2 regions of the Streptomyces sp. NPDC093801 genome follow, and region 2 is predicted to be linked to the other one. Evidence: riboswitches for the same ligand, from Rfam matches in the RefSeq annotation. Region 2 holds a riboswitch; the other holds the start of a gene.
The links. Region 2 has a riboswitch for glycine ahead of gcvT (glycine cleavage system aminomethyltransferase GcvT). Riboswitches for the same ligand answer to the same signal wherever they lie in the genome.
Positions count from the first base shown of each region.

Region 1: another riboswitch for glycine. It lies ahead of gcvP (aminomethyl-transferring glycine dehydrogenase); the one in region 2 lies ahead of gcvT (glycine cleavage system aminomethyltransferase GcvT).

Region 1 covers NZ_JBFBDP010000059.1:12,775-24,158, reverse strand. Annotated here, with positions in the region: gene AB0469_RS39015 (FHA domain-containing protein) at 1-567, shown strand, start outside; gene AB0469_RS39010 (MerR family transcriptional regulator) at 616-1,389, shown strand; gene AB0469_RS39005 (bifunctional nuclease family protein) at 1,453-1,926, shown strand; gene AB0469_RS39000 (MerR family transcriptional regulator) at 2,123-2,761, shown strand; gene AB0469_RS38995 (DNA polymerase IV) at 2,853-4,325, shown strand; gene AB0469_RS38990 (PRC-barrel domain-containing protein) at 4,369-4,722, opposite strand; glycine riboswitch at 4,835-4,933, shown strand; gene gcvP (aminomethyl-transferring glycine dehydrogenase) at 5,129-8,014, shown strand; gene AB0469_RS38980 (DUF5999 family protein) at 8,129-8,317, opposite strand; gene AB0469_RS38975 (hypothetical protein) at 8,682-9,311, opposite strand; gene AB0469_RS38970 (glutamate-cysteine ligase family protein) at 9,807-11,342, shown strand.
Region 2 covers NZ_JBFBDP010000012.1:76,751-88,134, reverse strand. Annotated here, with positions in the region: gene AB0469_RS15890 (flavodoxin family protein) at 1-125, shown strand, start outside; gene AB0469_RS15885 (hypothetical protein) at 135-650, opposite strand; gene AB0469_RS15880 (SsgA family sporulation/cell division regulator) at 743-1,150, opposite strand; gene AB0469_RS15875 (L-serine ammonia-lyase) at 1,327-2,709, opposite strand; gene glyA (serine hydroxymethyltransferase) at 2,972-4,228, opposite strand; gene gcvH (glycine cleavage system protein GcvH) at 4,250-4,630, opposite strand; gene gcvT (glycine cleavage system aminomethyltransferase GcvT) at 4,725-5,840, opposite strand; glycine riboswitch at 5,994-6,097, opposite strand; gene AB0469_RS15855 (AAA family ATPase) at 6,359-6,973, shown strand; gene AB0469_RS15850 (enhanced serine sensitivity protein SseB) at 7,076-7,810, shown strand; gene AB0469_RS15845 (enhanced serine sensitivity protein SseB C-terminal domain-containing protein) at 7,873-8,613, shown strand; gene AB0469_RS15840 (ABC transporter permease) at 9,250-10,242, shown strand; gene AB0469_RS15835 (ABC transporter substrate-binding protein) at 10,284-11,384, shown strand, end outside.

The DNA of each region.
Region 1 (11,384 bases), on a different contig from region 2:
GGGCAGCCGCGACGCGAGGAGCCGTCCATGTCGGCCGAGCAGACGTGCGGCAGGTGCGGGCACCGCAGCGATGCGGCGAGCCGTTTCTGCTCCAACTGCGGGGCGCCGCTGCGGGCGGGTCTGACGCCGGAGCGCGCCTCGGAGACCACGTCCACGATCTCGATCTCCGGCCTCGAGGCCTACGAGGCCGAGGCGACCGGACAGCACATGTCGCCCTCGCTCTCCCCCGAGGCCCAGGCCGCGGTGGAGGCACTGCCCCCGGGTTCCGCCCTGCTCATCGTGCGGCGCGGCCCCAACTCGGGCAGCCGCTTCCTGCTGGACGGGGAGCTGACCACGGCGGGCCGGCACCCGCAGAGCGACATCTTCCTGGACGACGTCACCGTCTCCCGGCTCCATGTCGAGTTCCGCCGGGGCCCCGAGGGCGGCTTCACCGTCGCCGACGTCGGCAGCCTCAACGGCACGTACGTGAACCGCGAGCCGATCGACTCGGTCGCCCTGCACAACGGCGACGAGGTGCAGATCGGCAAGTACCGGCTCGTCTTCTACGCGAGCCTGCGGGGCGTCTGACCCCCACCCCCGGACTCCGTCCGGGGGGACCTCCGGAGGGAAGGTCCCATGCTGCGCACCCCGACCGGCGGCGCCCCGAAGAAGGGCGCCGCCGGGACCGCCGGCTCGGCCGGGCAGCTGGTGAGCATCGGCACGGTGCTCACCATGCTGCGCGACGAGTTCCCCGAAGTCACGATCTCGAAGATCCGCTTCCTGGAGGCGGAGGGGCTCGTCGAGCCCCGGCGCACGCCTTCCGGGTACCGCAAGTTCAGCACGGACGACGTGGAGCGGCTCGGGCGCATCCTGCGCCTCCAGCGCGACCACTACCTGCCGCTGAAGGTCATCCGCGAGCAGCTCGACGCGCTCGACCGGGGCGAGCAGATCCGGATTCCGGCTCCGGCCGCGCACGGCGAGTCCGTCGAGGGCCCCGCCGGATCCTCCGGGTCCGGGGAGGCGGGCGGGAAGCCGCCCGCCGCGGCCCGGGTCGGACGGGCCGAGCTGATCGCCGCCGCCGAGGCGGACGAGGAGCAGCTCGCCGAGTGGGAGTCGTACGGGCTCGTCTGCGAGGAACCCGCCGGCGGGTTCGGCGCCGAGGCCGTGGCCGTCGCCCGCCTGATCGCCGACCTCGGCCGGTTCGGGCTGGAACCGCGCCACCTGCGGGCCATGAAGGCGGCGGCCGACCGGGAGGCCGGTCTGGTGGAGCAGGTGGTCGCGCCGCTGCGCCGGCACCGCAATCCGCAGACCAGGGCGCACGCCGAGGCCACGATGAAGGAGCTCGCGGGGCTCTCCGTACGGCTCCACGAGGCCTTCGTGCAGGCCGCTCTCGGGGTCCGGCTCCACTGAACACGGGCGCCGTGACCGGGCCCCGACTACCCAAACCTGCCGGGCAGGTCCTAGGGTTGCTGTGTGAACGAGCTCGACGTTGTGGGTGTCCGGGTGGAAATGCCCTCCAACCAGCCGATCGTGCTCCTGCGTGAAGTGGGAGGCGACCGGTACCTCCCCATCTGGATCGGTCCTGGGGAGGCGACCGCCATTGCCTTCGCGCAACAGGGAATGGCCCCGGCCAGGCCGCTGACGCACGACCTGTTCAAGGACGTGCTGGAGGCGGTCGGCGAGGAGCTGACCGAGGTCCGGATCACGGATCTGCGGGAGGGCGTCTTCTACGCGGAGCTGGTCTTCGCCAGCGGCGTCGAGGTGAGCGCGCGGCCTTCCGACGCCATAGCCCTGGCCCTGCGGACGGGGACGCCGATCTACGGCAGCGACGGTGTGCTGGACGACGCCGGAATCGCGATTCCCGACGAGCAGGAGGACGAGGTGGAGAAGTTCCGCGAGTTCCTCGACCAGATCTCCCCCGAGGACTTCGGCACGGGCCCGCAGTAGAGCCGGACGCGGGCGCGGCGCGCACCGCGTCGTCCACCGGGGACATTCAGCCCATTCGAGTAGCCTTTCCCCGCAATGGGGTACGGGAAACCACTCTCAGGGTGATTATCACTCGGCGTGCCGAGTGTGGCGATCGTTGACGCACCCCGGGTCACTGCCTACCTTCAAGGTGGCAGGTCAAGGACGGAGGGTCGGCGTGAGGACCACGGGCGACGGTACGACCGGGGGCATCCCCGTACGGAGTGACGGTGGTCCGTCCCCGCTACTCGGCGGCGGGCCGGGTGCCGCGCACCGTCAGCCGGCGTCGAAGCCGGTCGGACCGGTGAACGACGCGCCGGCGCCCGAGCAGGTCGGCTACCGCGGACCGACGGCGTGCGCCGCCGCCGGGATCACCTACCGGCAGCTGGACTACTGGGCGCGCACCGGGCTGGTGGAGCCCAGCGTGCGGCCCGCCTACGGGTCGGGCACCCAGCGCCTGTACAGCTTCCGCGACGTCGTCGTCCTCAAGATCGTCAAGCGCTTCCTGGACACCGGGGTGGCCCTCCAGAACATCCGCACCGCCGTGCAGCACCTGCGCGGCCGGGGGTTCTCGGACCTGGAGCGCATGACGCTGATGAGCGACGGCGCGACCGTCTACGAGTGCACCTCCCCCGACCAGGTCGTGAGCCTGCTCCAGGGCGGCCAGGGGGTCTTCGGCATCGCGGTCGGCGTGGTCTGGCGCGACGTGGAGAACGCCCTGTCGCAGCTGCACGGGGAGCGCGTGGACACGGGCGAGACCGTGGTCGGCCACAACCCGGCCGACGAGCTCGCCGCCCGCCGCAACCGGGCCGGCTGACGCCCGGGCGGGCGGCCGGCCCGGGCGGGTCCGCCGGGCGCGGGCCGGGCGGATCCGCGCGTTGTCAGTGGCATGGGGCAGCATCGGTGCCGTGAGAACCGCGCCGACCATCCTCCATCTGGACATGGACGCCTTCTACGCCTCCGTGGAGCAGGCGTCGAAGCCCAGTCTGTGCGGGAAGGCCGTGATCGTCGGCGGGCTCGGCCCGCGCGGGGTGGTGGCCACCGCCTCGTACGAGGCCCGGCGCTTCGGGGTGCACTCGGCGATGCCGACCGCCCAGGCCCGCCGGCTCTGCCCCAACGGCGCCTACCTGATCCCCCGCTTCCTGCTCTACCGCGAGGTCAGCGAGATCGTCATGGGCCTGCTGCGCGAGCTGTCGCCCCTGGTGGAGCCGCTCAGCCTGGACGAGGCCTTCGTGGACCTGGAGGCGGGCGGCAGCGCCTTCGACTCCGCGGGCGCCCGGGCCGCGGGCGAGCGGCTGCGGGCCGACATCACGGCCGCGACGGGACTCAGCGGGTCGGTGGGCCTGGCCGGGTCGAAGATGCTCGCCAAGATCGCCTCCGAGGAGGCCAAGCCGGACGGGCTGCTGCTGATCGAGCCCGGTACCGAGCGCGAGCTGCTCGCCCCGATGTCGGTGCGGACCCTGCCCGGGGTGGGTCCGGCGACCGGGGAGCACCTGCGCCGGGCGGGGATCACCACGGTGGGGGAGCTGGCCGGGGCCGGAGAGGACGAGCTGGTCCGGATGGTGGGCCGGGCGCACGGGGTGGGCCTCTACCGGATGGCCCTGGGGCTGGACGACAGGCCGGTGGTCGCGGAGCGGGACGCGAAGTCGGTGTCGGTGGAGGACACCTTCGACGTCGACCTGCACGACCGGGTGCGGATCCGCTTCGAGGTGCAGCGGCTCGCCGACCGGTGCGTGGGCCGGCTGCGGGCCTCCGGGCACTCGGGGCGCACCATCGTCCTCAAGGTGCGCCGCTACGACTTCTCCACCCTGACCCGCTCCGAGACCCTGCGCGGGCCCACCGACGATCCGGCCGTGGTGCGCGAGGCGGCCGCGCGGCTGCTGGAGGGCGTGGACACCACCGGCGGGGTGCGGCTGCTGGGGGTCGGTGTGACCGGGCTCGCGGACTACACCCAGGAGGACCTCTTCGCCCAGGCGCTCGGCGCGGGCACGGGGGAGGCCCCCTCCGTCGTGGCGGAGGGGGCCGTGGAGGCGGACGGGACGGGCGGGGGTGCGGCCGTCCCCGGGGCCCCGGGGGCTCCAGGGCCCCTGGGGCCTCCGGGGCCCTCCGAGGCCGCCGTGGGGCCCGGGGAGGACCCGCAGGCCGCCGCTGCGCGGCACTGGCCCGCGGGCAGCGACGTACGGCACGCGGTGTACGGGCCCGGGTGGGTGCAGGGTAGCGGGGTCGGGAGGGTGACCGTGCGCTTCGAGCAGCCCGGGTCGCCGCCCGGGCGGGTCCGTACGTTCCTGGTGGACGACCCCGAGCTGGAGGCCTCCGACCCGCTGCCCCTCGTGGGCCGGCCCGTCCCGGGACAACACACCCAGGGGGTGTCCGGAAAGTAGCGCCGCCCGCCCCGCGGGGCGGGCGGGACTCTGCGGACACCCCCTAGCGGTTCTCGGGCGGGGGGAGGTGGAGGTCGCCGGGCAGGGACACGTCCAGGCCGTAGTGGTGGTACAGCTGGAGCTCCTGTTCGGGGGAGAGGTGGCGGCCCACGCCGAAGTCGGGGGCGTCCTTGATCAAGGAGCGTTCGAAGGGGACGCGCAGCACCTCTCCGACCACCTCGCTCGGCTCCAGCGGGACGAACGCGTCCCGGCCGAACAGGCCGGTGCGGACCGCGGCCCACTCCGGGACGCCCGTGGCGTCGTCCAGGTAGACCTCGTCCACGGTGCCGATCTTGGCCCCGTTCCGGTCGAACGCCTTGCGGCCGATCAGGCTGCGCGGATCGATGTCGGTCTGCACGGTCCCTCCACGTGGTCGCAGTCATCCGTAATGACTACAAAAGTGCATATTCCGATAGGGGGCCACTCGAGGGAGGGTCCAGAACCTCGCTGGTAGGCTGGGTGGCGGCTGTTGACCCTGTGCGGGAGAGTCCTCCGAGTGAGCTCGACGGAGGCGCCGAAGGAGCAAATCCTCCCCGGAATCTCTCAGGCATACGTACCGCACGCGACGAGGCCACTCTGGAAAGCAGGAGCGGGTGCCGGGCGCGCAGTGCCGGTCCCCACTCCTCACCGACGGTGAAAGCCGGACGACGGGCGACCCCCGAGACTCCGGTGAAGCTCTCAGGTTGAGATGACAGAGGGGGAGGCCGTCCGGGTGCCCGCGCCGTGGTGCCCCTCGCAGGTCATACGACCAGGAGGCCTCCGTAATGACCGCCAACCGCATTCCGCTCTCCCAGCTCGAGCGGGGCATCCCCTTCGAGCAGCGTCACATCGGCCCGGATGCCGAGGCGCAGGCGAAGATGCTCGCCCAGGTGGGCTACGGCTCCCTCGACGAGCTGACCGCCGCCGCGGTGCCGGATGTGATCAAGACCGCCGAAGCGCTGAACCTGCCCGAGGCGCGGACCGAGGCCGAGGTGCTCGCCGAGCTGCGCTCGCTCGCCGACCGCAACCAGGTCCTGTCGTCGATGATCGGTCTCGGTTACTACGGGACCTTCACGCCGCCGGTGATCCTGCGCAACGTCATGGAGAACCCCGCCTGGTACACGGCCTACACCCCGTACCAGCCGGAGATCTCGCAGGGCCGCCTGGAGGCCCTGCTGAACTTCCAGACGGTCGTCGCCGAGCTGACCGGCCTGCCGACCTCCGGCGCCTCCCTCCTCGACGAGGGCACCGCCGCCGCCGAGGCCATGACGCTGGCCCGCCGCGTGGGCAAGGTCAAGGGCAACGTCTTCCTGGTGGACGCCGACGCGCTGCCGCAGACCATCGCCGTGATCGAGACCCGCGCCGAGCCGATCGGCATCGAGGTCGTCGTCGCGGACCTCTCCGAGGGCATCCCCGCCGAGATCGCCGAGCGCGGCGTCTACGGCGTGCTCCTCCAGTACCCGGGCGCCTCCGGCGCCGTGCGCGACATCAAGGCCGTCATCGACCAGGCCCACGGGCTCGGCGCGATCGTCACCGTCTCCGCCGACCTGCTCGCGCTGACCCTGCTGACCTCCCCGGGCGCCCTCGGCGCGGACATCGCCGTCGGCACCACCCAGCGCTTCGGCGTCCCGATGGGCTTCGGCGGCCCCCACGCCGGCTACATGGCCGTCCAGGCCAAGCACGCCCGCTCGCTGCCCGGCCGCCTCGTCGGCGTCTCCGTGGACGCGGACGGCAACAAGGCCTACCGCCTGGCCCTCCAGACCCGCGAGCAGCACATCCGCCGCGAGAAGGCCACCAGCAACATCTGCACCGCGCAGGTCCTGCTCGCCGTCATGGCCGGCATGTACGCCGTCTACCACGGCCCGGACGGCCTGAAGACGATCGCCCTGCGCACCCACCGCTACGCCGCGCTGCTCGCCGCGGGCCTGAAGGCCGGCGGGGTCGAGCTGGTGCACGGCTCCTTCTTCGACACCGTCACCGCCCGGGTGCCCGGCAAGGCCGCCGAGGTCGTCGCCGCCGGGCGCAAGGGCGGGGTGAACCTCCACCAGGCCGACGCCGACCACGTCTCGATCTCCTGTGACGAGACCACCCTGCGCGCCGACCTCGAGGCCGTCTGGGCCGCCTTCGGCGTCTCCGCCGACATCGAGGCCCTGGACACCACCACCGGGGACGCGCTGCCCGAGGGCCTGCTGCGCACGGACGCGTACCTGACCCACCCGGTCTTCCACCAGCACCGCTCCGAGACCGCGATGCTGCGCTACCTGCGCAAGCTCTCGGACAAGGACTACGCGCTGGACCGCGGCATGATCCCGCTGGGCTCCTGCACCATGAAGCTCAACGCGACCACCGAGATGGAGCCGGTGACCTGGCCCGAGTTCGGCCAGCTGCACCCCTTCGCCCCGGTCGAGCAGGCCGAGGGGTACCTCACGCTCATCAGCGAGCTGGAGGAACGTCTCTGCGAGGTCACCGGCTACGACAAGGTCTCCATCCAGCCGAACGCCGGCTCCCAGGGCGAGCTCGCCGGCCTGCTGGCCGTGCGCGCCTACCACCGCGCGAACGGCGACGAGCAGCGCACCATCTGCCTCATCCCGTCCTCCGCGCACGGCACCAACGCCGCGAGCGCCGTGATGGCCGGCATGAAGGTCGTCGTCGTCAAGACCGCCGACGACGGCGAGGTGGACACCGAGGACCTCCGCGCCAAGATCGAGCAGCACCGCGACGAGCTCGCCGTGCTCATGATCACGTACCCGTCGACGCACGGTGTGTTCGAGGAGCACGTCGCCGACATCTGCGCCCAGGTGCACGAGGCGGGTGGCCAGGTCTACGTGGACGGCGCCAACCTCAACGCCCTGGTGGGCCTGGCCAAGCCGGGTCACTTCGGCGGCGACGTCTCGCACCTGAACCTGCACAAGACCTTCTGCATCCCGCACGGCGGCGGCGGCCCGGGCGTGGGCCCGGTCGGCGTCCGGGCCCACCTGGCCCCGTACCTGCCGAACCACCCGCTCCAGCCGACCGCCGGCCCGGAGACGGGCGTCGGCCCGATCTCGGCCGCGCCGTGGGGCTCCGCGGGCATCCTGCCGATCTCCTGGTCGTACGTCCGCCTGATGGGCGGCGAGGGCCTCAAGCGCGCCACCCAGGTGGCGGTGCTCGGCGCCAACTACATCGCCAAGCGCCTGGAGCCGCACTACCCGGTGCTCTACACCGGCCCGGGCGACCTCGTCGCGCACGAGTGCATCATCGACCTGCGCCCGCTGTCGAAGGAGACCGGCGTCAGCGTCGACGACATCGCCAAGCGCCTGATCGACTACGGCTTCCACGCCCCGACCATGTCCTTCCCGGTGGCCGGCACGCTGATGATCGAGCCGACCGAGTCCGAGGACCTCGCCGAGATCGACCGCTTCTGCGACGCGATGATCGCCATCCGCGCCGAGATCGAGCGGGTCGCGGGCGGCGAGTGGCCGGCGGACGACAACCCGCTGGCCAACGCCCCGCACACGGCGGCGTCCCTGGGCGGCGAGTGGAACCACCCGTACACCCGCGACGAGGCCGTCTTCCCCGGTGGCGTCTCCGCCGCCGAGAAGTACTGGCCGCCGGTGCGCCGGATCGACGGCGCCTTCGGCGACCGCAACCTGGTGTGCTCCTGCCCGCCGCTGGACGAGTACGACAACTGAGCCCTCGGGCCCGGCGGCCCCGTGAGGGGGCGCTGACAGCACGCTGAAAGGGGCCGGTCCCGGAGCTCACCGCTCCGGGACCGGCCCCTTCGTACGTCCGGGCGCGGTGCCCGCTCAGGCCGCCGCGAGCGGGCGGTGCGGAGCGATGATCTTGCCGTCGGGCAGCAGCTCACCGGTGTCCTCGAAGAGCAGGACGCCGTTGCACAGCAGGCTCCAGCCCTGCTCCGGGTGGTTGGCCACCGGGCGCGCGGCCTCCCGGTCGGCGGACTCTGATGACGGGCAGGCAGGCTGGTGCTGGCACATGGATGCGTTCTTTCGCTGCGGTGTGGTCTGTTCGCTACGGCTCGATGCGTGATTCATGGCCGTCCCCCTGGGTCGTCCCCGCGCCTGCGGGGAGGATGTCCTCAGTCTTCCCCCATGACGGCTGCTTCGCAGGGATTTCCCGGCAGCAGTCCTCATGGATTGAGGACGCATCACTCGTGCGGGCGGTTCAAGCCAACTGCCCTGTCCTTTCGGATGGTTCACGACTGGTCCCGCCGGACTAGGCCGAATGGGTCAAGCGGGTCAGTCGGCGTGTCGGGTGGCGGGACGAGCTGGTATGAGGGGCAGGGCGCGCCGCAGGCGCGGCCCTGATCGCGGGCCGCGGCCTGCGGGCGGAGCGGGGGGTTCAGGCCGCGGGGGCCGCCAGGGTGGGCGGTGCGGGTGGTACGGGCGGGGCCGCCGGGGTCAGCCGGTGGGTCAGCAGGGGCAGCAGCTCCGAGACGGGATGCGGCCGGTAGGGGGCGATCCCGGGCGGGGCCGGGGCCAGCGGCACCAGCAGGTCGGCCGCTGCGGGCAGGCCGGCGGCGGCGTCGGCGCCGACCGCCCCGTGCAGCCAGAGGGTCAGCATGTAGAGCTCCGGGACGGACAGCAGCCGGGGCTGGTAGGTCTTGCCGAGCTGCTCCGCCTGGCGCAGGGCCCGCTCGGTGGCGGCGACGTAGGGCCCCTCGAAGAAGTGCGAGAAGGCCCAGCCGTCCGGAGTGAGCCGCGTGTCGGCCGCCGCCACGAAGCGGTCGCCGCTGCGGATCAGGAACCGCCAGGCGGTGAGGCGGGTGCGGGGCGGCCTGCCGTCGGCCGCGCGGCCGGACATGCTCAGGCGGTCGAGCACGTGGACCGGAAGGGGGAGCTCGGCGGTCATCGGACCCTGGACCGCGCGCAGGGCGGGGGTGTGTGCCTCGTGGACGGCGGTGGGAGAACCGAGTGCCGCGAGGACGCTGCGCAGGGCGGGCGCGGGGGCCGGGTGGACATGCAGCGGCATGGTGGGTCGCCTCTCACTTGGGAGACCGGTGGTGCAGGGGAAGGTGCGGACGGCGCTGTCGCATTCTGGGGTCAGAGGTGGGCATTGGGGCAATGGCCGCGCGCCAACTCTCTGCCTCGTTTGCGGAGTTTATACGACATGTGTTCACACAGTGTTTCGGCTAGCTGTCCCGCCTATTGCCGACAAGGCGCTTACCGGTCCCGCTGTCATGGTATTCATGCCGTTCACGCGTGAAGGAACCGCGCTGACCTCGGAGGTTACCGGAAGGGGGCTCGGCTGGAAAGTGCCGGTAATCATGAACGGGTAAAACCCGTACGGAATTTGCGCACCGGGGGTTGCCAGGCGAATGTGCCGGAGCGCCCATCCGGCCACACCGGCGCGCGCTCCCCGCCAAGCCGCGCCGCGCGGCGTTATCGATCACGGCCCCTGGGCATCATCGACCGTAACGCGCGCCCGGACGCACCGGGCCAGGCCCACTCGAGGAGGGACGCTTCGATGGGGGAGAAGGTCGTGGCAGGCGGATTCGACCTGTCCGATCGGCATCGGTATCGGAGGAAGCTTCACGAGTGCCTGGAGGGGCTGGAGCGGCTTCTGGCGGAGAAGAGGTTCGACCGCCCCAAGAACATGATGGGACTGGAGATCGAGCTGAATCTCGCGGGTGCCGACGGTTTGCCGCGCATGGTGAATGCGCAGGTACTGGAGCGGATTGCGAGCCCGGATTTCCAGACCGAACTCGGAATGTTCAACCTGGAGGTGAACGTACTCCCGCACCGGCTCGACGGGCGGGTATTCGACCGGCTCGCGGAGGAGTTGAGCGCGGGCCTGCACTACGCCCACCGGCAGGCCGCGGAGATCGACGCGGGGGTGGTGATGATCGGGATCCTCCCGACGATCACCCGCGCCGACCTGGCGCTGGCCAACCTGTCGGCCGTGGACCGCTACTCCCTGCTCAACGAGCAGATCCTGATGATGCGCGGCGAGGACTTCCGGCTGGACATCGAGGGGGTCGAGCGGCTGACCTGGAGCACCGGGTCGATCGTGCCGGAGGCCGCCTGCACCTCCGTACAGCTGCACCTCCAGGTCACCCCGGCGCGGTTCTCGGACGTGTGGAACGCCGCCCAGGCGGTGACGGCCGTACAGATAGCGGTGGGGGCGAACTCGCCGTTCCTGTTCGGGCACGAGCTGTGGCGCGAGTCGCGACCGCCGCTGTTCACCCAGGCCACGGACACCCGGCCGCCCGAGCTCCAGGCCCAGGGGGTCCGTCCGCGCACCTGGTTCGGGGAGAAGTGGGTGGACTCGGCGTACGAGCTCTTCGCCGAGAACGTCCGCTTCTTCCCCTCCCTGCTGCCGATCTGCGACGAGGAGGAGCCGCTGCGGGTGCTCGCCGAGGGCGGGGTGCCCAGCCTCCAGGAGCTGGTGCTGCACAACGGCACGGTCTACCGGTGGAACCGGCCCGTCTACGGGGTGGCCGACGGGATGCCGCACCTGCGGGTGGAGAACCGGGTGCTGCCGGCCGGGCCCACCGTCGCCGACGTCGTCGCCAACGCCGCCTTCTACTACGGGCTCGTCCGCACCCTCGCGGACGAGCAGCGCCCGGTGTGGACCCGGATGTCCTTCGCGGAGGCCGAGGCCAACTTCGACGCGGCCTGCCGGTACGGGATCGACGCGCGGATCCGCTGGCCCCGCAAGGGCCGCTCCGGGGGGCTGGCGAGCGTGCCGGCCGTGCGGCTGGTGCTGGACGAGCTGCTGCCGATGGCCGCGGCCGGGCTGGACGCCTGGGGCATCGAGCCCGCCGACCGGGACTTCTACCTGGGGATCATCGAGGAGCGGTGCCGGCGCCGGGTGAACGGGGCGACCTGGCAGGTGGAGACGTACCACCGCGCCCTCGCGGGCGGACTGGACCGCGACGCCGCCCTGGCGGCCACCACCCGGCGCTACAGCGAGCTGATGCACCGGGGCGACCCCGTGCACACCTGGCCGGTCGGTCTGGAGGAACAGGAGGTGGACGCCCCCGCGGCCGTCCGCCGCTGACCGGCGCACCGGTCCGGCCCGCCGGCGCCCCGGACCGGTGCG
Region 2 (11,384 bases):
CGTGGAACCTGATGCACCTCGCGGCGCTCCTCAAGCGCGCCGGTGGAGTCCCCGCCCACGGCAACCAGCGCTCCGCGTGGGACGCCGGCTGCCGTTTCGACTTCCCGAACCCGGAACACCGCTAGGGAGGGTCCTCAGCAGGTGTCCGGGTGTGCCACGTCCACCACGAGCCGCTCGGGCGCGTGCAGGACGGAGGTGCTGTAGGCGGGCTTGGTCTCGAAGGCGGCGCCGAAGGTCACGTACCCCTCGTAGTCGCCGGTCAGGGCGAGGCCCTTGAGCTTGCTCAGGCCGATCTGCTGGAGCCTGGGCCCCAGGTAGACGTTGTTGCCCGCGTCGTCGTGGCCGGCGGCGGGGTGCAGGCGGATCTGCAGGAAGTACTTCCCGGGCAGCGGCACGGGCTTGCCCGACCCGTCGTAGACCAGCTGGGAGACGGGCGTGACGGTGAACGGGGGCACGGAGCCCTGGAGGTCGACGACGATCCGGTCGTACGTGCAGTGACCGCCCCAGCGGGCGTTGACGACCAGCGGGGTGGCGGAGCGGACGGCCGCCGGGACGGCGGCCGAGGCCGGTGCGGCGAGCGCGAGCCCTGCGGTGAGCAGGGCACCCGTGGCCAGGGCCACGATCCGGCGGCGGTGCGGGTGGTGACGCATGGCGTCCCCCCGATCCTCTGAGACGGGAACCGACTGTCATCCGGTAGGACATTCCCGGGGGCCGTGTGGTTGCACGGGGCGGCCCGGCGGTCTCAGAAGGTCAGCAGCGCGCTCAGCTCGGCGTCCAGGTCGTAGTGGCGGTGCTCCTGCCCGCGCGGGACCAGCTCGGTCATCCGCCGGCACAGCCCGCGCAGGTCCTTGGCCCGCACGGAGACCACGCAGCCGTGCTCGCCGTTGGTCAGGGCCAGCAGGACCCGCGGCTCGGTGCCCGTCCAGCGCGGCCACACCTGTATGTCGCCCTCCCCGGTGGCGGAGGTCTGCCCGTCGATCAGCAGCTCCCGCGAGAACACCCAGCGGGCTATGCGCGCACCGCCGCCCCGGAACTCCACGGCGACCTCGTACGGCCGGTCCGTGCGGTAGACGAAGACGCCCTCCAGGGGGACCGCCGTCGGTGCGGCCTCCAGCCGCATCGGCAGTACACGGTGTTCGGTGATGGCCATGGCGGCTGCCTCTCTTCGCGGGGTAACAGCGCCCCCCGCAGCACGCTAGTGCACCGAGCGCCCCTCACCCGGGGGCCGAAGGTCCCGACCCGGGCGGGCCCTGGGACCCCTTTCGCCGGACGCGCGGAGGGGCCCGGCGCACCCGCCGGGCCCCTCGTCACGCTGCGTCGGTCAGGTCAGCACTCGATGACGTTGACCGCGAGGCCGCCGCGCGCGGTCTCCTTGTACTTGACCTTCATGTCCGCGCCGGTCTCCTTCATGGTCTTGATGACCTTGTCCAGGGAGACCTTGTGGCTGCCGTCGCCGCGCATCGCCATCCGGGCGGCCGTGACCGCCTTGACGGCCGCCATGCCGTTGCGCTCGATGCACGGGATCTGCACCAGGCCGCCGACCGGGTCGCAGGTCAGGCCCAGGTTGTGCTCCATGCCGATCTCGGCCGCGTTCTCGACCTGCTCCGGGGAGCCGCCCAGCACCTCGGCCAGGGCGCCGGCCGCCATGGAGCAGGCGGAGCCGACCTCGCCCTGGCAGCCGACCTCGGCGCCCGAGATGGAGGCGTTCTCCTTGAAGAGCATGCCGATCGCGCCCGCGGCCAGCAGGAAGCGCACCACGCCGTCCTCGTCCGCGCCGGGCACGAAGTTCACGTAGTAGTGCAGGACCGCCGGCAGGACGCCCGCGGCGCCGTTGGTCGGGGCGGTCACCACGCGCCCGCCCGCCGCGTTCTCCTCGTTCACCGCCATCGCGTAGATCGTCGTCCACTCGCTGCGGTGCAGCAGCGGGTCGCCCTCGGTGCGCAGCTGGCGCGCCGTGGCGGCGGCCCGGCGCTTGACGCGCAGCCCGCCCGGGAGGATGCCCTCGCGGGACATGCCGCGCGAGACGCAGGACTGCATGACCCGCCAGATCTCCAGGAGGCCCTCGCGGATCTCCTCCTCGGTGCGCCAGGCCTTCTCGTTCTCCATCATCAGGGAGGAGATCGACAGGCCGGTCTCGTTCGCGAGGCGGAGCATCTCGTCACCCGAGCGGAAGGGGTACTTCAGCACGGTGTCGTCGAGCTTGATCCGGTCCTCGCCGACCGCGTCCTCGTCCACGACGAAGCCGCCGCCGACCGAGTAGTAGGTCTTCTCCAGCAGCGGGGCGCCGGAGGCGTCGTAGGCGAAGAGGGTCATGCCGTTGGCGTGGTACGGCAGCGAGCGGCGGCGGTGGAGGATCAGCTGGTTCGGCTCGTCGAAGTCGATCTCGTGGACATCGCCTATCTCGGTGCCCAGCAGGCGCAGCTTCCCGGTGCGGCGGATCCGCTCGACCTCGTCGTCGGCGGTCTCGACGTCCACCGTGCGCGGGGAGTGGCCCTCCAGGCCCAGCAGGACCGCCTTGGGGGTGCCGTGGCCGTGGCCGGTGGCGCCGAGGGAGCCGAAGAGCTCCGCCCGCACGGAGGCGGTCTGGGCGAGGACGCCGTCCTTCTTCAGGCGCGACACGAACATGCGCGCCGCGCGCATCGGGCCGACCGTGTGGGAGGAGGAGGGGCCGATACCGATGGAGAAGAGGTCGAAGACGGAGATGGCCACTGGCGGACTCCCTTGTCGGCTCGTGGGGTGGAGAGGGGGGGCAGGGGTGTGGGTGGAGCGGGTGGTGCGGGGGGGATCTGCGGATTTTGTCCGGCAGACGAGCGTAACGCGTGGAGATGAACGTTTCGGCTCGCGGAAGGGTCCGGCGGACGTGAGCCGGCTCGCGTTCCGGTGCCCCGGCGTGGGGAGGGGGGCCGGGGAAGAAGACAGAAAGGGGCCCGGCCCTGTGCGGTACAAGGCCGGACCCCCTCCTGGCCCGCTGCTAGAGCGACGGGTACAGCGGGAACTTCGCGGCGAGCGCGGAGACGCGCGCCTTGAGGTCGTCCGCGTCGAACGCCGGCTTCAGGGCCTGCGCGATGATCTCGGCGACCTCGCGGAAGTCCTCGGCGCCGAAGCCGCGGGTGGCGAGCGCCGGCGTACCGATGCGCAGACCCGAGGTGACCATCGGCGGGCGGGGGTCGTTCGGGATGGCGTTCCGGTTGACCGTGATGCCGATCTCGTGGAGCCGGTCCTCGGCCTGCTGGCCGTCCAGCTCGGAGTTGCGCAGGTCGACCAGGACCAGGTGCACGTCGGTGCCGCCGGAGAGGACGGAGACGCCCACCTCGGTGACGTCCGGCTGGACCAGGCGCTCGGCGATGATCTTCGCGCCCTCCAGGGTGCGCTCCTGGCGCTCCTTGAACTCGGGCGAGGCCGCGACCTTGAAGGAGACCGCCTTGGCCGCGATCACGTGCTCCAGCGGACCGCCCTGCTGACCGGGGAAGACCGCGGAGTTGATCTTCTTGGCCAGCTCCTGCGTCGACAGGATGACACCGCCGCGCGGACCGCCGAGGGTCTTGTGCGTGGTGGTGGTGACGACGTGGGCGTGCGGCACCGGGTTCGGGTGCAGGCCCGCGGCGACCAGGCCCGCGAAGTGGGCCATGTCGACCATCAGGTAGGCGCCGACCTCGTCCGCGATCCGGCGGAAGGCGGCGAAGTCCAGCTGGCGCGGGTAGGCGGACCAGCCGGCGACGATCAGCTGCGGCTTGGACTCCTTGGCGAGGCGCTCGACCTCGGCCATGTCGACCTGGCCGGACTCGTCGACGTGGTAGGGGACCACGTTGTAGAGCTTGCCGGAGAAGTTGATCTTCATGCCGTGGGTCAGGTGACCGCCGTGGGCCAGGTTCAGGCCCATGATCGTGTCGCCCGGCTTCAGCAGCGCGAACATCGCGGCGGCGTTGGCCTGCGCACCGGAGTGCGGCTGGACGTTCGCGGCCTCGGCGCCGAAGAGCGCCTTGATGCGGTCGATCGCGATCTGCTCGACCACGTCGACGTGCTCGCAGCCGCCGTAGTAGCGGCGGCCCGGGTAGCCCTCGGCGTACTTGTTGGTCAGGACCGAGCCCTGGGCCTCCATGACGGCGACCGGAGCGAAGTTCTCCGACGCGATCATTTCCAGGGTCGACTGCTGGCGCACGAGCTCGGCGTCGACGGCGGCGGCGACGTCGGGGTCGAGCTCGTGGAGGGGGGTGTTCAGAACGGACATCAGGATCCCCTGGGGTGTCAGTTACTTGCCGGTGGTGAGGGCGGTGTACTCGTCGAAGGAGAGCGCGTCCTTGGGCTCCTCCGAGAGCTTCACCTTGAACAGCCAGCCACCCTCGAACGGGGCGGAGTTCACCAGCGCCGGGTCGTCCACGACGTCCTGGTTGAACTCGACGATCTCACCGGAGACGGGGGAGTACAGGTCGCTGACCGACTTCGTCGACTCCAGCTCGCCGCAGGTCTCGCCCTCGGTGACGGTGTCGCCGACCTCGGGGAGCTGGGCGTAGACGACGTCACCGAGCGCGTCGGCGGCGAAGGCCGTGATGCCGACCGTCGCGACGCCGTCGACGGCGTCCGACAGCCACTCGTGCTCCTTGGTGTAACGCAGCTGCTGGGGGTTGCTCATGGCCTGATTCTCCTGGATGCGGTGCGGTGGATGCGAACGGTGGTCTTGCGGGCCGACGGGGGCCGCCGGCGAGGGGTCCCGGGGACCCCGGGGGTCACTTCTGCCGCTTGTAGAACGGCAGGGCCACGACCTCGTACGGCTCATGCGTACCGCGAATGTCCACGCCGACACCGGAGGTGCCGGGCGCGGCGTGCTCCGCGTCGACGTACGCCATGGCGATCGGCTTGCCCAGCGTCGGGGACGGGGCGCCGGAGGTGACCTCGCCGATCACCTTGCCGTCGGCGACCACGGAGAACCCGGCGCGCGGGACGCGGCGGCCCTCGGCGACCAGGCCGACCAGCTTGCGCGGGGCCTGCGTGGCGGCGCGCTCGGCGGCGGCCTCCAGGGCGGCGCGGCCGACGAAGTCGCCCTCCTTCTCGAACTTCACGACCCGGCCCAGCCCGGCGTCGAAGGGCGTGAGGGAGGTGGTCAGCTCGTGCCCGTACAGCGGCATGCCCGCCTCCAGGCGCAGGGTGTCGCGGCAGGACAGGCCGGCCGGGACCAGGCCGACGCCCTCGCCGGCCTTGGTCAGCGCCTGCCACAGCTCCACGGCGTGCTCGGGCTTGATGAACAGCTCGAAGCCGTCCTCGCCGGTGTAACCGGTCCGGGCGATCAGCGCGGGCACGCCCGCGACGGTGCCCGGCAGGCCCGCGTAGTACTTCAGGCCGTCCAGGTCGGCGTCGGTCAGCGAGGCCAGGATGCCGGGGGACTCGGGGCCCTGGACGGCGATCAGCGCGTATGCGTCACGGTCGTCGCGCACCTCGGTGTCGAAGCCGGCGGCGCGCTCGGTCAGGGCGTCCAGGACCACCTGGGCGTTGGAGGCGTTGGCGACGACCATGTACTCGGTCTCGCCGAGGCGGTAGACGATCAGGTCGTCGAGGATCCCGCCGTCCTCCTGGCAGATGTGCGTGTAGCGGGCGCGGCCGACGCCGACGGTGGAGATGTTCCCGACGAGGGCGTGGTCGAGCGCCTTGACGGCCTCGGGGCCCTGGACGGTGATCTCGCCCATGTGGGAGAGGTCGAACAGGCCGGCCTTGGTGCGCACGGCGTTGTGCTCGTCGCGCTCACTCGCGTAGCGCAGCGGCATGTCCCAGCCCGCGAAGTCGGTCATGGTCGCACCGAGCGACCGGTGCAGCGCGTCGAGCGCGGTCAGGCGGGGGGCAGTGCTCATGGGTGTGGCTCCCGGGTCCCAGGGCATGACATGACGAGGACGATCCTCCCCATCTGTCATCGGAACCTGAGAGGTTCGCCGAGAGTCCCCACGCGGGGAACGCCGACTTGCACCTTGGGTGGAGCTGACGGACAGCTCGCTTTTCAGATCTGCCTCATCCACGCGGTACGGGGCCTGAGAGATTCAAGGGAGGTACTTGCTCCTTCGGCGCCCGGGCACGGCCTCGCGGCCAGCCGGGACTCTCCCGCGCGGATTCAAGCGGCCGGTATGCAGTTGGTGTCCAGATGGCGCACATCATTGCACGGGACGGGCGGAAGCGGGCAGCGGGGCCCGAAAGAACGTACGGAACACCAAAGGCACCGGGGGCCCCGGTGGTCCCAGGTGCTGGACGACCCGCCCGGAACCGGAGTGCCGGGATTACCGTCTCTTTACATTCAGCGGGCACAGGGCCCTCACGGCCCGAGTCGGGGGGAGACGATCACGTGCGGAGATTCGGAGTGGTGACCAGTACGGGAGCGGTGGACGGGACCCGCGTGCGACCTCTCGCCGCCCCGGCCGCCGGCACGGTCCGCGACCTGCGCGGATCGGCCGCCCGGAGCCCTCGGAGCCTGAGCTTCCGTGCTGGGGACATCGTCGTGGTGTCCGGCCTGCCGGGCGGCGGCAAGAGCACCCTGATCAAGCGGGCGGCCCCCGGCGGCGGCATCGACTCCCAGGACGTCCGCGAGCGCTGGGAGCGCAGGGTGCCGCAGGCGCTGCCGTACGCGGCGTACCGCCCGCTGGTCCGCGCGGCCCACTACTGGGCCCTGTGGCGCGAGCTGCGCTCCGGTGCGTCCGTAGTCGTCCACGACTGCGGCACCCAGTCCTGGGTCCGGGCCCTCCTGGCGGCCACCGTCCGCCGCCGGGGCAGCCGCCTCCACCTCCTCCTGCTGGACACCACCCCGGAAGAGGCCCTCGCGGGCCAGGAGTCCCGCGGCCGCGGGGTCTCGCCGTACGCCTTCGCCCGCCACCGCGCGGCGGTCGGCCGCCTCCTGGCGGCCGCGGAATCCGGCCACTCCCCGGCCGGCTGCGCCACCACCACCCTCCTGGACCGCCCGACGGCGGCGACCCTGACGCAGATCACCTTCACCTCCTGACCCCGGCGGCGGGTGGGGGACGACCGCCCCGCGCAGCGGCACCCGGGCCCACCGGATAGCCTCGGGGCCACATCCACGGGACGGACACAGAGGCAGGGGCGCATGCAGGGCAACGGCTGGCCGGCGAACGAGTTGGAACAGGTGCTCGGGACGGCCCTCGGGCAGCCGGACGCCGGCCCCCGCATCCTGGAGGCCCTGGGCCGCAGCCGGGTCTGGGTGCCGCTCCCGCAGGGCGGCGGCCCCGACAGCACCTCCCTCGACCTCCCCACCATGCTGATCGCCGGCGAGGCGTACGTCCCCGTCTACAGCTCCGAGGCCCAGTTCCGCTCCGCCGCCGGCCCCGCCATGGACTTCGCCGTCGCCCCCGCCGTGGAGTTCGCCCGCGGCCTGCCCCCGCAGCTCGGCATCGCCGTCAACCCCGAGGGCGCCGTCGGCGTCCCCCTGCCGCCGGCCGCCGTCGCACAGCTCTGCCGCACCGGCCGGACCGAGCTCGACGGCCCCGCCAGCGGCGCCCGCGTCCGGCTCTTCGAGCCCGACTGGCAGGACGACCCCGTCGACTTCCTCACCGCCGCCGCCGAGGAGTTCCGCGCCACCGGCGTCGTCTCCGCCGCGCACCGCTGCCTCGCCAGCGTCGAGGGCAAGGACCCCGAGCTCTACATCGGCGTCCAGCTGGTGGGATGGGACGCCGGATCCCGGACCGCCCCGCTGGAGGCGCTCGGCCGGGCGCTCGCCCGGGTGCCGGCGCCCTGGCCGGTGCAGTTGATCCTGCTGGAGGCCGCCGAGGACCCGGTCACGGACTGGATTCGTGAGCGCGTGCGCCCCTTCTACCTCCCGTAGCGCCGCTTAAGCTGTTCGGGACGTGGAGACGACGGGCGGACGAAGACGAAGAGGGGTACCGGGTGAGTGCGTCAGGCACGGCCGCGGCCGGGCAGGTCGAGCACATGCTGCGCCAGGTGACTCCCGGGCGCTATGAGAGCTACGAGTCATTCCTGCACGCCCTCGCCGAGGGCCGGCTGTGGATGCTGCTCTGGCAGGGGCAGCCGGGCTCACCGGACGCCCAGTACGGCGGCATGGAGGTCGAGGGGCTCGGCTACGCGCCCTGCGTGACCTCCCCGCAGGAGCTGGCCGCCAGCGGCTGGAACCGGGGCTACGAGGTGGTCACCGGCCGGGACATCGCCCGCGCCCTCTACCCCGACCGCTGGGGGCTGTGGGTCAACCCGCACGCCCAGGGCGGCGGCCTCGGCATCCCGTGGGCGGACCTCCGCCGGGTCGCGACCGGCCTGGAACGGATGCCGGCCGGCCCGCTGCGGCTGTCCGAGCCCGCCCTGGAGCTCCCGCAGTTCTACGGCCTGCTGACCCAGCACGCCCACCGCACGCCCGCCGTCCGCTCGCTGCGCCGCGCCTGGGTGCAGCCCGCGCTCGGGTCGGCGTACCTCGCGGTCGGCCTCGACCTCTACGACGCCTCCGCGCCCGCGCTGGAGTCCGTCCGGGAGATGATGCGCCAGTCGGTCGGCGTCGTGCCCGAGGGCGTGCCGGTGTGCACGGTCGCGCTGGCGGACGAGCACGATCCAGTGGCCATGTGGCTGCGCGCCCAGACCAGGCCCTTCTACGACCGCGAGGGGCAGGCGGCCGCGTACTGAGCCGCCGCGGGCCGAACACCGAGCCTGTTACAGGGACATTTCCGGGTATGCCCGCACCATGAGACGGGCCGTCCGAAGCGACCTCCGGCCGTCGGGAACCACCGTTCCCGGCGGCCTTTGCCTTGTCCGGATTTCGCCCTCATTGGGCGCCCAATTGGCGTGCTCCTCCGTAGAGTTGGGAGCCATGTCCGTTTGGCTACCGAACGGACGGTGTTGCTCCGCTGAGCCGCCACCGGAGTCCGGATAACGGGAACTCAAGCCTCAGATCACGGTTGCGCATCCTTTCATCTGCGGGTCTGGCGGCTGGTCGAGCGCCCGATGAAGACTCCCCACCCAAGAGCCGGTCAGTCCTCCAGGACCCGGCTCGGCACGTGCACTCCGCTTGTCGTTCCGCACAGCACTTCCCGCACTTCCGCACGGCCGCAGTCTTCGCATTCCACGCGTCACCACCTGCACTTCCCGCATCTCCTGCACTTCCTGCACCTCCCGCAGTTCTCGCAGTACTCACGCACCTCCCGACGCACCTCACCCGCGTTCCACCGTGTCCCGAGCACTCCGAGCGCCACTCCGCACCAACGCCGCCACAGCGGCGGGCATGGGCCGACCACCCGTCGGCCGAGAGGGGTCCCCACCACGATGACGGCACCACTGCACGACACGAGCGCGGAAACGCCCGCACCCGTGTCCGTAGCCGACGTCCCTGCCAAGGCCATCGAAGGCCGCTCGCCCGGCCGCATCGCCTGGATGCGGCTCAAGCGCGACAAGGTCGCGCTGACCGGCGGCGTGGTCGTGATCCTGCTGATCCTGGTGGCGATCTTCGCGCCGCTGATCGTGAACCTGCTGGGCCACGACCCCAACGAGTTCCACGAGGACCTGATCGACCCGGACCTGGGCACGCCGCTCGGCTCCTTCGGCGGCATCAGCTCCGACTACCTGCTGGGCGTCGAGCCGACCAACGGCCGCGACGTGTTCAGCCGGATCGTCTACGGCGCGCGCATCTCCCTGATCGTCGCCTTCCTGGCCGCCTTCGTGTCGGTCGTGCTCGGCAGCTTCCTGGGCGCCCTCGCCGGCTTCATCGGCGGCTGGGTCGACGGCGTCATCAGCCGCCTCATGGACCTGCTGCTGGCCTTCCCGCAGCTGCTGTTCACCATCGCCCTGGTCTCCGTCGTCCCCAACTCCGTCTGGGGCTTCGAGGGTTCGGGTGTCCGGATGGGCGTGCTCATCCTCGTCATCGGGTTCTTCGGATGGCCGTACATCGGACGCATCGTCCGCGGCCAGACGATCTCCCTGCGGGAGCGCGAGTACGTCGAGGCGGCGCGCAGCCTCGGGGCGGGCCGCGGCTACATCCTCGTCAAGGAGCTGATGCCGAACCTGGTCGCGCCGATCCTCGTCTACACCACGCTGATCATCCCGACCAACATCCTGACGGAGGCGGCCCTCAGCTTCCTGGGTGCCGGCGTCAAGCCGCCCACCTCCTCCTGGGGAAAGATGCTCTCCGACGCCGTCCCCATCTACCAGGACGACCCCATGTACATGGTGGTCCCCGGTATGACGATCTTTATCACCGTCCTGGCGTTCAACCTCTTCGGGGACGGGCTGCGTGACGCACTCGACCCCAAGGGCAGCTGAACCGCTTCTTCGATTCACCCACCTCTGGAGGTTGGACAACCGTGATCCGCAGAAAGCAGGCTCTCGCGATCACCGCCGTGATCGCCGCCCTGTCGCTGACCGCCGCGTGCGGTGGCAACGGGGACAAGACGGACGACACCAAGCCGGACGCCGACAGCGCCAAGGGCTACAGCGGTGCCGCCGAGGGCGTGATCAATGCCTCCGACGCCAAGGGCGGCGAGCTCAAGCTCTGGTCCCCGCAGGACGTCGACTACCTCGACCCGGCCCGCGCCTACTACGGCTTCGTCTGGGACATGCAGCGCCTGTACGTCCGCAGCCTGCTCGCCTACGACGCGAAGCCCGGCAAGGACGGCACCAAGGCCGTCCCGGACCTCGCCGAGGCCCTGCCGGTCGTGACCAACGACGGCAAGACCTACACCCTGAAGCTCAAGGACGGGGTGAAGTTCGAGGACGGCACGCCGATCACCTCGAAGGACGTCAAGTACGGCATCGAGCGCGTCTTCGCTCAGGACGTGCTGTCCGGCGGCCCGACCTACCTGATCGACGTCCTCGACCAGGGCCAGAAGTACCCCGGCCCGTACAAGGACACCGACCCGGACAAGATGGGCCTGAAGTCCGTCCAGACGCCGGACGACAAGACCATCGTCTTCAACCTGGCGAGCGCCAACGCAGACTTCAGCTACCTGCTGGCCATGCCGACCTCCTCGCCGGTCCCGGTGGGCAAGGACACGGGCGCCACCTACACCAACAAGCCGGTCTCCACCGGTCCTTACAAGGTGGAGAGCTTCACCGCCGGCAAGGGCGCGACCTTCGTCCGCAACGAGAACTGGGACCCGAAGACGGACCCGATCCGCAAGGGCCTGCCGGACAAGGTCTCCTTCACGGTGACCACCAACCCGGACGACATGGACCAGCGCCTGCTCTCCGGCGACATCGACCTCGCCATCGACGGCACCGGTGTCCAGCAGGCCGCCAAGAACAAGATCCTCAAGGACGCGAACCTCAAGAAGAACGCGGACAACCCGTTCACGGGCTACATCCGCTACTTCGCCTTCCCGACCACGGTCGCGCCGTTCGACAACATCGAGTGCCGCAAGGCCGTCATCTACGCGGCCGACCCGAAGTCCCTCCAGACCGCCCGC